2 regions of the Janthinobacterium sp. BJB301 genome follow, and region 1 is predicted to be linked to the other one. Evidence: riboswitches for the same ligand, from Rfam matches in the RefSeq annotation. Region 1 holds a riboswitch; the other holds the start of a gene.
What was found. A riboswitch is a leader RNA that binds a small molecule or an ion and turns the genes downstream of it on or off. The one in region 1 is predicted to bind thiamine pyrophosphate.
Positions count from the first base shown of each region.

Region 2: it holds a riboswitch for thiamine pyrophosphate, as region 1 does, so the genes downstream of both, CSQ91_RS11960 (TonB-dependent siderophore receptor) here and thiC (phosphomethylpyrimidine synthase ThiC) in region 1, are expected to answer to the same signal.

Region 1 covers NZ_PDZJ01000006.1:152,966-157,307, reverse strand. The annotation lists gene CSQ91_RS26230 (PAS domain-containing hybrid sensor histidine kinase/response regulator) at 1-237, shown strand, start outside; gene CSQ91_RS26225 (response regulator) at 266-1,072, shown strand; gene CSQ91_RS26220 (hypothetical protein) at 1,112-1,366, shown strand; TPP riboswitch at 1,475-1,590, shown strand; gene thiC (phosphomethylpyrimidine synthase ThiC) at 1,670-3,583, shown strand; gene thiS (sulfur carrier protein ThiS) at 3,604-3,807, shown strand; gene CSQ91_RS26205 (thiazole synthase) at 3,833-4,342, shown strand, end outside.
Region 2 covers NZ_PDZJ01000001.1:2,700,040-2,704,381, forward strand. The annotation lists gene CSQ91_RS11940 (sensor histidine kinase) at 1-18, shown strand, start outside; gene CSQ91_RS11945 (Imm26 family immunity protein) at 144-623, opposite strand; gene CSQ91_RS11950 (ferritin family protein) at 749-1,054, opposite strand; gene CSQ91_RS11955 (iron-containing alcohol dehydrogenase) at 1,197-2,354, shown strand; TPP riboswitch at 2,432-2,529, shown strand; gene CSQ91_RS11960 (TonB-dependent siderophore receptor) at 2,615-4,342, shown strand, end outside.

The DNA of each region.
Region 1 (4,342 bases):
ATCAGCGGCTTCGGCGCACTGCATATCCTGCACGACGACCCGCTCACCAGCCACATTCCCGTGATGGCCCTGTCGGCCAACGCCGTGCCGCGCGACATCGAGAAAGGCCTGGAAGCGGGTTTCTTCCGCTATTTGACCAAGCCGATCAAGGTCGTCGAGTTCATGGATGCGCTCGACGTGGCCCTGCACCATGCGGCCGCGCACGGCCTGGCCGACGACACTCACGCAGTACGCTAATTCAGCACTTAATTTTAGGAATACCGCCATGCTTCAAGCCACCGAGATCCTGAACGCCAGCATCCTCATCGTTGATGACCAGGAGGCCAACGTCATGCTGCTGGAACAGGTGCTGCGCAATGCCGGCTATACGCGCATCACCTCCACCATGGATCCGCAAGCCGTGCATGCGCTGCACCAGCAGCACCGTTACGACCTGATCCTGCTCGACTTGCAGATGCCGGAAATGGATGGCTTCGAGGTGATGGAAGGCTTGCGCGACATCGAAGCGGGCAGCTATCTGCCCGTGCTGGTGATCACGGCCCAGCCCGGCCACAAGCTGCGCGCGCTGCAAGCGGGCGCCAAGGATTTCGTCAGCAAGCCCTTCGACCTGGTGGAAGTGAAAACGCGCATCCACAACATGCTGGAAGTGCGCTTGCTGTACCAGAAGCTGGCCGAATACAACAAGTCGCTGGAACAGATGGTGGAAGCGCGCACGGCGGAGCTGCGCGAAAGCGAAGCGCGCTTCCAGCGCTTCACGGAACTGTCGTCCGACTGGTACTGGGAACAGGATGCGCAAGGCAATCTGACGCGCTTTTCCGGCCCCGTGGCCGAAATGCTGGGCATTGGCAGCGAGGAAGAGCCACAGCGCTGGAACGCCACCGAACGCGCGCTGCTCGACGCAAAAATTGCCGCACGCGAACCGTTCCTTGATTTCATCTACAGCCGCGCCAACCTCGACGGCAGCACGCAGTACCTGCAAGTGAGCGGCGAACCGATGTTCGACAATGGCAGCCGCTTCATCGGCTACCGCGGCATCGGCCTCGATGTCACGGAGCGCTTGCGCATCGCCTGATTTATACTTGGTGCCATCCACATCCACAAGGAAAGCATCATGGCTGACAAATCTCCCTCCTATTGGTTCCCCGCCAAGACCTATGGCTGGGGCTGGGGCTTGCCCATCACCTGGCAAGGCTGGCTGGTGTTCCTGGCCGCGCTGGCGCTGTTCGCCTGCGGCGCCTTCCTGTTTCCGCCGCAAACCATGCTGGTCGGCTACATCGTCTATGAAGTGGCCATCGTTGCCGTGCTCATTTTCATCTGCCAGCTGAAGGGCGAACCGACCAGCTGGCGCTGGGGCAAGAAGAAATAAGCGCGATGGCGTCTGTTGCAATGCAGCAGATGCGCAAAGACGACACCTGCAAGAAATCATCTGGCCACGCGGCGTGAACCGCGTATAATTGGCTCGCTGCCGCAAGGCGGCAAACGCTAGGGGTCCTGCCTTTCGCTGTGGAAACACGGTGCAAGCGCGGGTGAGAAATACCCTCCGAACCTGATCTGGATAATGCCAGCGAAGGGAAGCTTTAGGATGAACGCACCCCGCTTTTCCGCGTGCGCGCAGCCGAACCTCCTTAGCTGGCTCCAGGCTTAAAAATAGTCTAGCCAAGGAGCCAAAATGAACGCCAACCCGAAATTCCTCTCCGCCACCGCCACGGTCGACGAAGCCGCCATCGCGCCGCTGCCCAATTCGCGCAAGATTTACGTGCAAGGCAGCCGCCCCGACATCCGCGTGCCGATGCGCGAGATCAGCCAGTCCGATACGGAAGCGTCATTCGGCGGCGAAAAGAATCCGCCGATCTACGTCTACGACACCTCCGGCCCCTACACGGACCCGGACGTGCAGATCGACATCCGCTCGGGCCTGGATACGCCGCGCCTGCCATGGATCATGGAGCGCGCCGACACGGAAGAATTGCCCGGTCCGACCTCCGATTACGGCATCGCCCGCCTGGCGGACCCGAAACTGGCCGAGCTGCGTTTCAACTTGCACCGCAAGCCGCGCCGCGCCATTGCCGGCAAGAACGTGACGCAAATGCATTACGCGCGCCAAGGCATCATCACGCCGGAAATGGAATTCGTTGCCATCCGCGAAAACATGCGCCGGCAGGAATATTTGCGCGAGCTGAAAGCTTCCGGCCCCATGGGCGAACGCCTGGCCGACCTGATGGGCCGCCAGCATCCTGGCCAGTCGTTCGGCGCCAGCATCCCGGCGGAAATCACGCCGGAATTCGTGCGCGAGGAAATCGCCCGCGGCCGCGCCATCATTCCGGCCAACATCAACCACCCGGAAGTCGAACCGATGATTATCGGCCGCAATTTCCTCGTGAAGATCAATGCGAATATCGGCAATTCCGCCGTGACGTCTTCCATCGGCGAGGAAGTGGAAAAGATGACCTGGGCCATCCGCTGGGGTGGCGACAATGTGATGGACCTGTCCACAGGTAAACATATCCACGAGACGCGCGAATGGATCGTGCGCAACAGCCCCGTCCCCATCGGTACCGTGCCCATCTACCAGGCGCTGGAAAAGGTCAATGGCAAGGCCGAAGATCTGACGTGGGAAATTTTCCGCGACACCCTGATCGAGCAGGCCGAGCAGGGCGTCGACTACTTCACCATCCATGCGGGCGTGCTGCTGCGCTATGTGCCGATGACGGCCAAGCGCTTGACGGGCATCGTCTCGCGCGGCGGCTCCATCATGGCGAAATGGTGTCTGGCGCACCATCAGGAATCATTCCTGTACACGCATTTCGAAGAGATCTGCGAAATCATGAAGGCGTATGACGTGTCGTTCTCGCTGGGCGACGGCTTGCGTCCCGGTTCCATCTACGACGCCAACGACGAGGCGCAGCTGGGCGAACTGAAAACCCTGGGCGAACTGACGCAGGTTGCGTGGAAGCACGACGTGCAAGTGATGATCGAAGGTCCGGGCCACGTACCGATGCAGCTCATCAAGGAAAACATGGACTTGCAGCTGGAGCAGTGCGGCGAAGCGCCGTTCTACACCCTGGGGCCGTTGACGACGGATATCGCGCCCGGCTATGACCACATCACCTCGGGCATCGGCGCGGCCATGATCGGCTGGTATGGCACGGCCATGCTGTGCTATGTGACGCCGAAGGAACACCTGGGCCTGCCCAACAAGGCGGACGTCAAGGATGGCATCATCACGTACAAGATCGCGGCGCATGCGGCCGACCTGGCCAAGGGCCATCCGGGCGCGCAAATCCGCGACAACGCGCTGTCGAAAGCCCGCTTCGAATTCCGCTGGGACGACCAGTTCAACATCGGCCTGGACCCGGACAAGGCGCGCGAATTCCACGATGAAACCCTGCCCAAGGATTCGGCCAAGGTGGCGCATTTCTGCTCCATGTGCGGCCCCCATTTCTGCTCGATGAAGATCACGCAGGAGGTGCGCGAATACGCGGCCGGCATGGGTATCGCGGAAGACAAGGCGCTCAAGCAGGGCATGGAAATCAAGGCCATCGAATTCATCAAGAACGGCGCCGAGCTGTACCGCAAGGTCTGAAGGAGAGCGTGATGCCTGCATTGATATCCATCACGCTCAACGGCGCACCGCACCAGGTGCCGCCGGGGCAAACCCTCGATCAATTGATCGCCGCCCTGTCGCTGGAAAACCAGGCGCTGGCGCTGGCCGTCAACCGCAACGTCGTGCCGCGCAAGGCGTGGCCAGGGCAGGTCTTGCAGACGCAAGATCAAGTGGAAATAGTACGCGCCATCGGCGGCGGTTAAGTTGAGAATAGAGAAGGAAGAACACATGAACACCGCAACAAACAACGACCTGCTGACCATTGCGGGAAAACAGTACCCATCGCGCCTGCTGGTGGGCAGCGGCAAGTACAAGGATTTGCCGCAGACGCGCGAAGCGACGGATGCGGCGGAAGCGCAGATCATCACGGTGGCGATCCGCAGGGTCAACATTGGCCAGGACCCGAACGCGCCCAGCCTGCTCGATTTCGTGCCACCGGACCAGTACACGATTTTGCCGAACACGGCCGGCTGCTACAACGCAAAAGATGCCGTCTACACCCTGCAACTGGCGCGCGAGCTCCTGGGCGGGCGCAATCTGGTGAAGCTGGAAGTGCTGGGCGACGAAAAAACCTTGTTTCCGCACATGCCGGAAACCCTGGTCGCGGCAGAAGCGCTGGTCAAGGATGGCTTCGACGTGATGGTCTACTGCAGCGACGACCCCATCCAGGCGAAGATTCTGGAGGACATCGGCTGCGTGGCCGTCATGCCGCTGGCGTCGCTGATCGGCTCGGGCATG
Region 2 (4,342 bases), on a different contig from region 1:
AGCTTGCCAGCGGCGTAGGTCGGATCAGCGAGGCCTTGCCTCGCATAATCCGACAACATTGTTGGCTGTTCCTGTCGGATTACGCGCCAGGCGCTAATCCGACCTACGCTACCGGCTCCGGCGTTTCCGCCGCCCGACAACGGTCAAGCGGACGCCTGCTCCTGCGCCAGCAATTTATTCATCAGCAATTCCGTCGCCCCGTAGCCGTACAGGGAATCGCTCTCCATGCCCGGCGTATCGAAGGGGATCGATTCCTCGCGGTTCAGCTTGGCAGGGTCCGCGTCCGCATAGCTGGCGCGCCAGGCGCGCTGCAAGGATTCATTGCGGCGGATAAAGGCCGGCATGGGCCAGGCGTCGCGCTCCCAGTGGAGGCTGTCACCCAGCAGGGGCCAGCGCTCGTTGAGCAGGGCCATGTCGCCCGTGCGCAGGCGGCGTACGGCCTGTTCCGGCCGCAAGCCTTCCAGCTCATCGAGCGTCGGCAAGCTGTCGCGCTTCGGCCCGAACATATACGCCAGCATGATGCGCCCGGCAGGCGCCCTGCGCGCCACCACGCCGACGGCATAGCCGCCGCCCGGCAAGGGCACGGCAAACCAGCTGCCTTCTCGGTATGGTAATGATCTCATTTCTTGAAGCCCCCTGGAATACACCGGACAGCCGCTGCTATCCGACGTTAAATTTAATTAGGGGCACAGTCTACGCGAAACGATGCAAAAGTGGCGCATGGTACGCCACAGTAACAAACCAATAGTTACAATATTTTCTCGTCATAGTGATACTGGGCAACAATCGGTCCCGCCTTGAACAGCGCTTCCTTCATGGCCGCGTCCAGGCGCGCATCGCGGCGGCGCATCCATTCGAGCAGCATGGCCGCTTCCTTGCGGCTGGTGTCGCCCGCATGCGCGAGCACGCGGCGCAGTTCCGGGTCCGTGCACGCCTCGAAACGCTGGCTGTTCAAGTCCAGTGCCTGCAGCGCGGCGATGGTGGCGCCGATGGCGCGGTGCATGTCGAGCGCGGTGGCCGGCAAGCCGGATTCTTCCAGTGGGACGTTGGTCATGCGCATTCCTTTTCGCGTGGTGGTGACATCGGCTGCATTCTCCACCGCGCGGGCGAAAAGCTCAAGCGTCCACGACACGTTTCCACCCGTTCGGCCATAATCATGGCTCAGCAACAGCCTAAACCCCAGCGGCAGGAGCCCCATGTTCAATTTCGACTTTTACAATCCGACGCAAATCCTCTTCGGCCAGGGCCAGATCGCCGCCATCACGGCGCTGATCCCGCCGCATGCCAGAGTGCTCATGACGTATGGCGGCGGCAGCATCAAGCAGAACGGCGTCTACGATGAAGTCAAGGCGGCGCTGGCCGGCCATACCTTGCTGGAATTTGCCGGCATCGAACCCAATCCCAGCTATGAAACCCTGATGCAGGCCGTGGCCATGGTGAAAAGCGAGCGCATCGATTTCCTGCTGGCCGTCGGCGGCGGTTCCGTGGTCGATGGCACCAAATTCATCGCCGCGGCCGCCCTGCATGAAGGCGAGGCGTGGGACATCCTGGCGAAAGGCGGCAAGATCGTCGAGGCCGCCCTGCCCTTCGGCACGGTATTGACGTTACCGGCCACGGGTTCCGAAATGAATGGCTCGGCCGTGATCACGCGCAAGGCCACGCAGGAAAAGCGCTCGTTCATGAGCCGCAAGGTGTATCCGAAATTCTCCGTGCTGGACCCGTCGAAAACGTTCACCTTGCCGCTACGCCAGGTGGGCAATGGCGTCGTCGATGCGTTTGCGCATGTCATGGAACAGTATTTGACCTACCCTGTGAACGCGTCCGTGCAAGACCGCTTCGCCGAAGGCATTTTATTGACCTTGATCGAGGAAGGCCCGAAAGCCCTGTCGCACCCGGACGACTACGACGTGCGCGCCAACGTGATGTGGAGCGCCACCCTGGCCTTGAACGGCCTGATCGGCGTGGGCGTGCCGCAGGACTGGTCCACGCACGCCATCGGCCACGAATTGACGGCATTGTACGAGCTCGACCATGCGCAAACCCTGGCCATCATCCTGCCCAGCATGCTGCGCGTGCGCAAGCAGGCCAAGCGCGCCAAGCTGCTGCAATACGCGGCCCGCGTGTGGGGACTCGACGGCGGCGACGAGGATGGCCGCATCGAGGCCGCCATCGCGCGCACGGAATTCTTCTTCCGCCACATGGGCGTCAAGACGCGCCTGGCCGACTACGGCCTGAACCACGCCAGCGTGGATGCCGTCGTGTCCGCCCTGGAAGCGCACGGCATGACGGCGCTGGGCGAGCAGCGCGAAGTGACGCCCGCCGTCAGCCGCAAGGTGCTGGAACTGAGTCTGTAGCGCAGTTTGCAAATTCCAGCCACACTGTTGTAAAACGGTCAGCCAGGGGGACAGCTGGCCGTGGTTCATGCTAAGCTGTCAACCGCTAGGGGTCCTGGAGTCGTTATCCGGGTGAGAGATACCCTTCGTACCTGATCTGGATAATGCCAGCGAAGGAAAGCGCAAAGTACCTCCCTCCTTTGATAGCTCCTGCGTTGGCGCCAGCCGAACAAGCAGCCTGCCGTGCTCTTTACAGAGACGGCTTGAACCACGAGCAATCTATGTCCACACCGAATTTATCTGCGCATTTTTCCCGTCCTGTACTGACCCTGGCCATCCTGCACGCGTTTGCCGCGCCTGCCTTTGCTGCGAACGACACCGCCGAAGCCACCGATCCGCAGGCCCAAAACATGGCCGAAGTCGTCGTCACGGCCAGCAAGGCGCCGGCCGCCAAGCGCGCCTCCGTGGGCGGCTTTACCGACGCGCCGCTGCTGCAGACACCGGCGTCCGTCACCGTCATTTCGCAAAAAGACATGCAGGACTTGCAGATCCGCAATCTCAGCGATGCCGTCAAGCTCGACGCCAGCATCAACGAATCGTACAACGCCGTCGGCTACGCAGAACAGTTCACCATCCGCGGCTTCAAGCTCGACACGAACTCCAGCTACCGCAAGGATGGCGTGGCCATTCCTGGCGACACGCAAATTCCGCTGGAAAACAAGGAACGCATCGAAGTATTAAAAGGCCTGGCCGGCTTGCAGGCAGGCGTGGCCGCGCCTGGCGGCGTGATCGACTTCATCGTCAAGCGCCCCACCGCCGCACCGCTGCGCAGCGTCACCGTGGAAGCGCGCGAACGGGGCACCGTGTATGGCGCCGTCGACCTGGGCGGACGCCTGGAAGACACGCGCTTCGGTTACCGCGTCAACGTGGCAGCCGAGCGCCTGCGTTCCTACATCAAGGGCGCGGACGGCAACCGTCGGTTCATTTCCGGCGCCTTCGACTGGCAGATTTCCCCGCAAGCGCTGCTGCAGCTCGACGCCGACTACCAGGACAAGGCGCAGGTCACGGCGCCCGGCTTCCAGCTGCTGAGCAACGGCAGCCTGCCGGCCAACGTCAGCGCCGACACCATGCTCAACAAGCAGCCGTGGACGCATCCGGTGGAAACCGTCACCAGCAACCTCGGCCTGCGCTTCCAGTACGCCTTCAATGATGACTGGCACGCCACCCTGTCCGCCAACCAGCACTCGTTCAAGCGCGACGACTACACGGCGTATCCGTATGGCTGCAGCCCGGAAAGCTGGGCGCCCGTCTTCTGCAGCAATGGCGATTTCTCCGTATGGGACTTCCGCAGCCTGGGCGAAACGAAAAAGCCGCTGAGCGCGCAAGCCATGATCCAGGGCAAGTTCGCCACCGGCAGCCTGCGCCACGAATTCACTGCCGGCGTGTCGTACTTCAACCGCAAGGACCGGGCCGGCAAGTACGTGTACGACGAAGTGGGCATCAGCAACATTTATCGCCCCGTCATCGTCGCGCCATCCGACGGCGTCACGGGCCCCGTGCGCCTGGTACGCAACGACAAGGAAAAATCCGTCTTCGTGCAGGACATCGTCAGCCTGGCGCCCAACTGGAAGCTGCATGGCGGCCTGCGCCACATCAATGTGGATGGCTACCAGTATGTGCTGAAGGCCGACACGGAAATCCGCGCCAAGCACGACTTCCTGTTGCCGAACGTGGCGCTGGTGTACAACCCGCAAGACAATATCGCCGTGTATGCATCGTATTCGCAGGGCATGGAGCACGGCGGCACGGCCGACCGCTACGCGGAAAACGCCAATGTGGAACTGACGCCGAGCCGCTCGAAGCAGGTCGAATTGGGCGTGAAGGCGGACCTGACGCAGGACTTCATGGTGGCCGCCACCCTGTTCCAGATCCGCAAGGGCCTGGAATTCAACCAGTACCTCGACAGCAGCATGAGCACCTACAACTTCGTGCGCGCGGGCCAGGCCCAG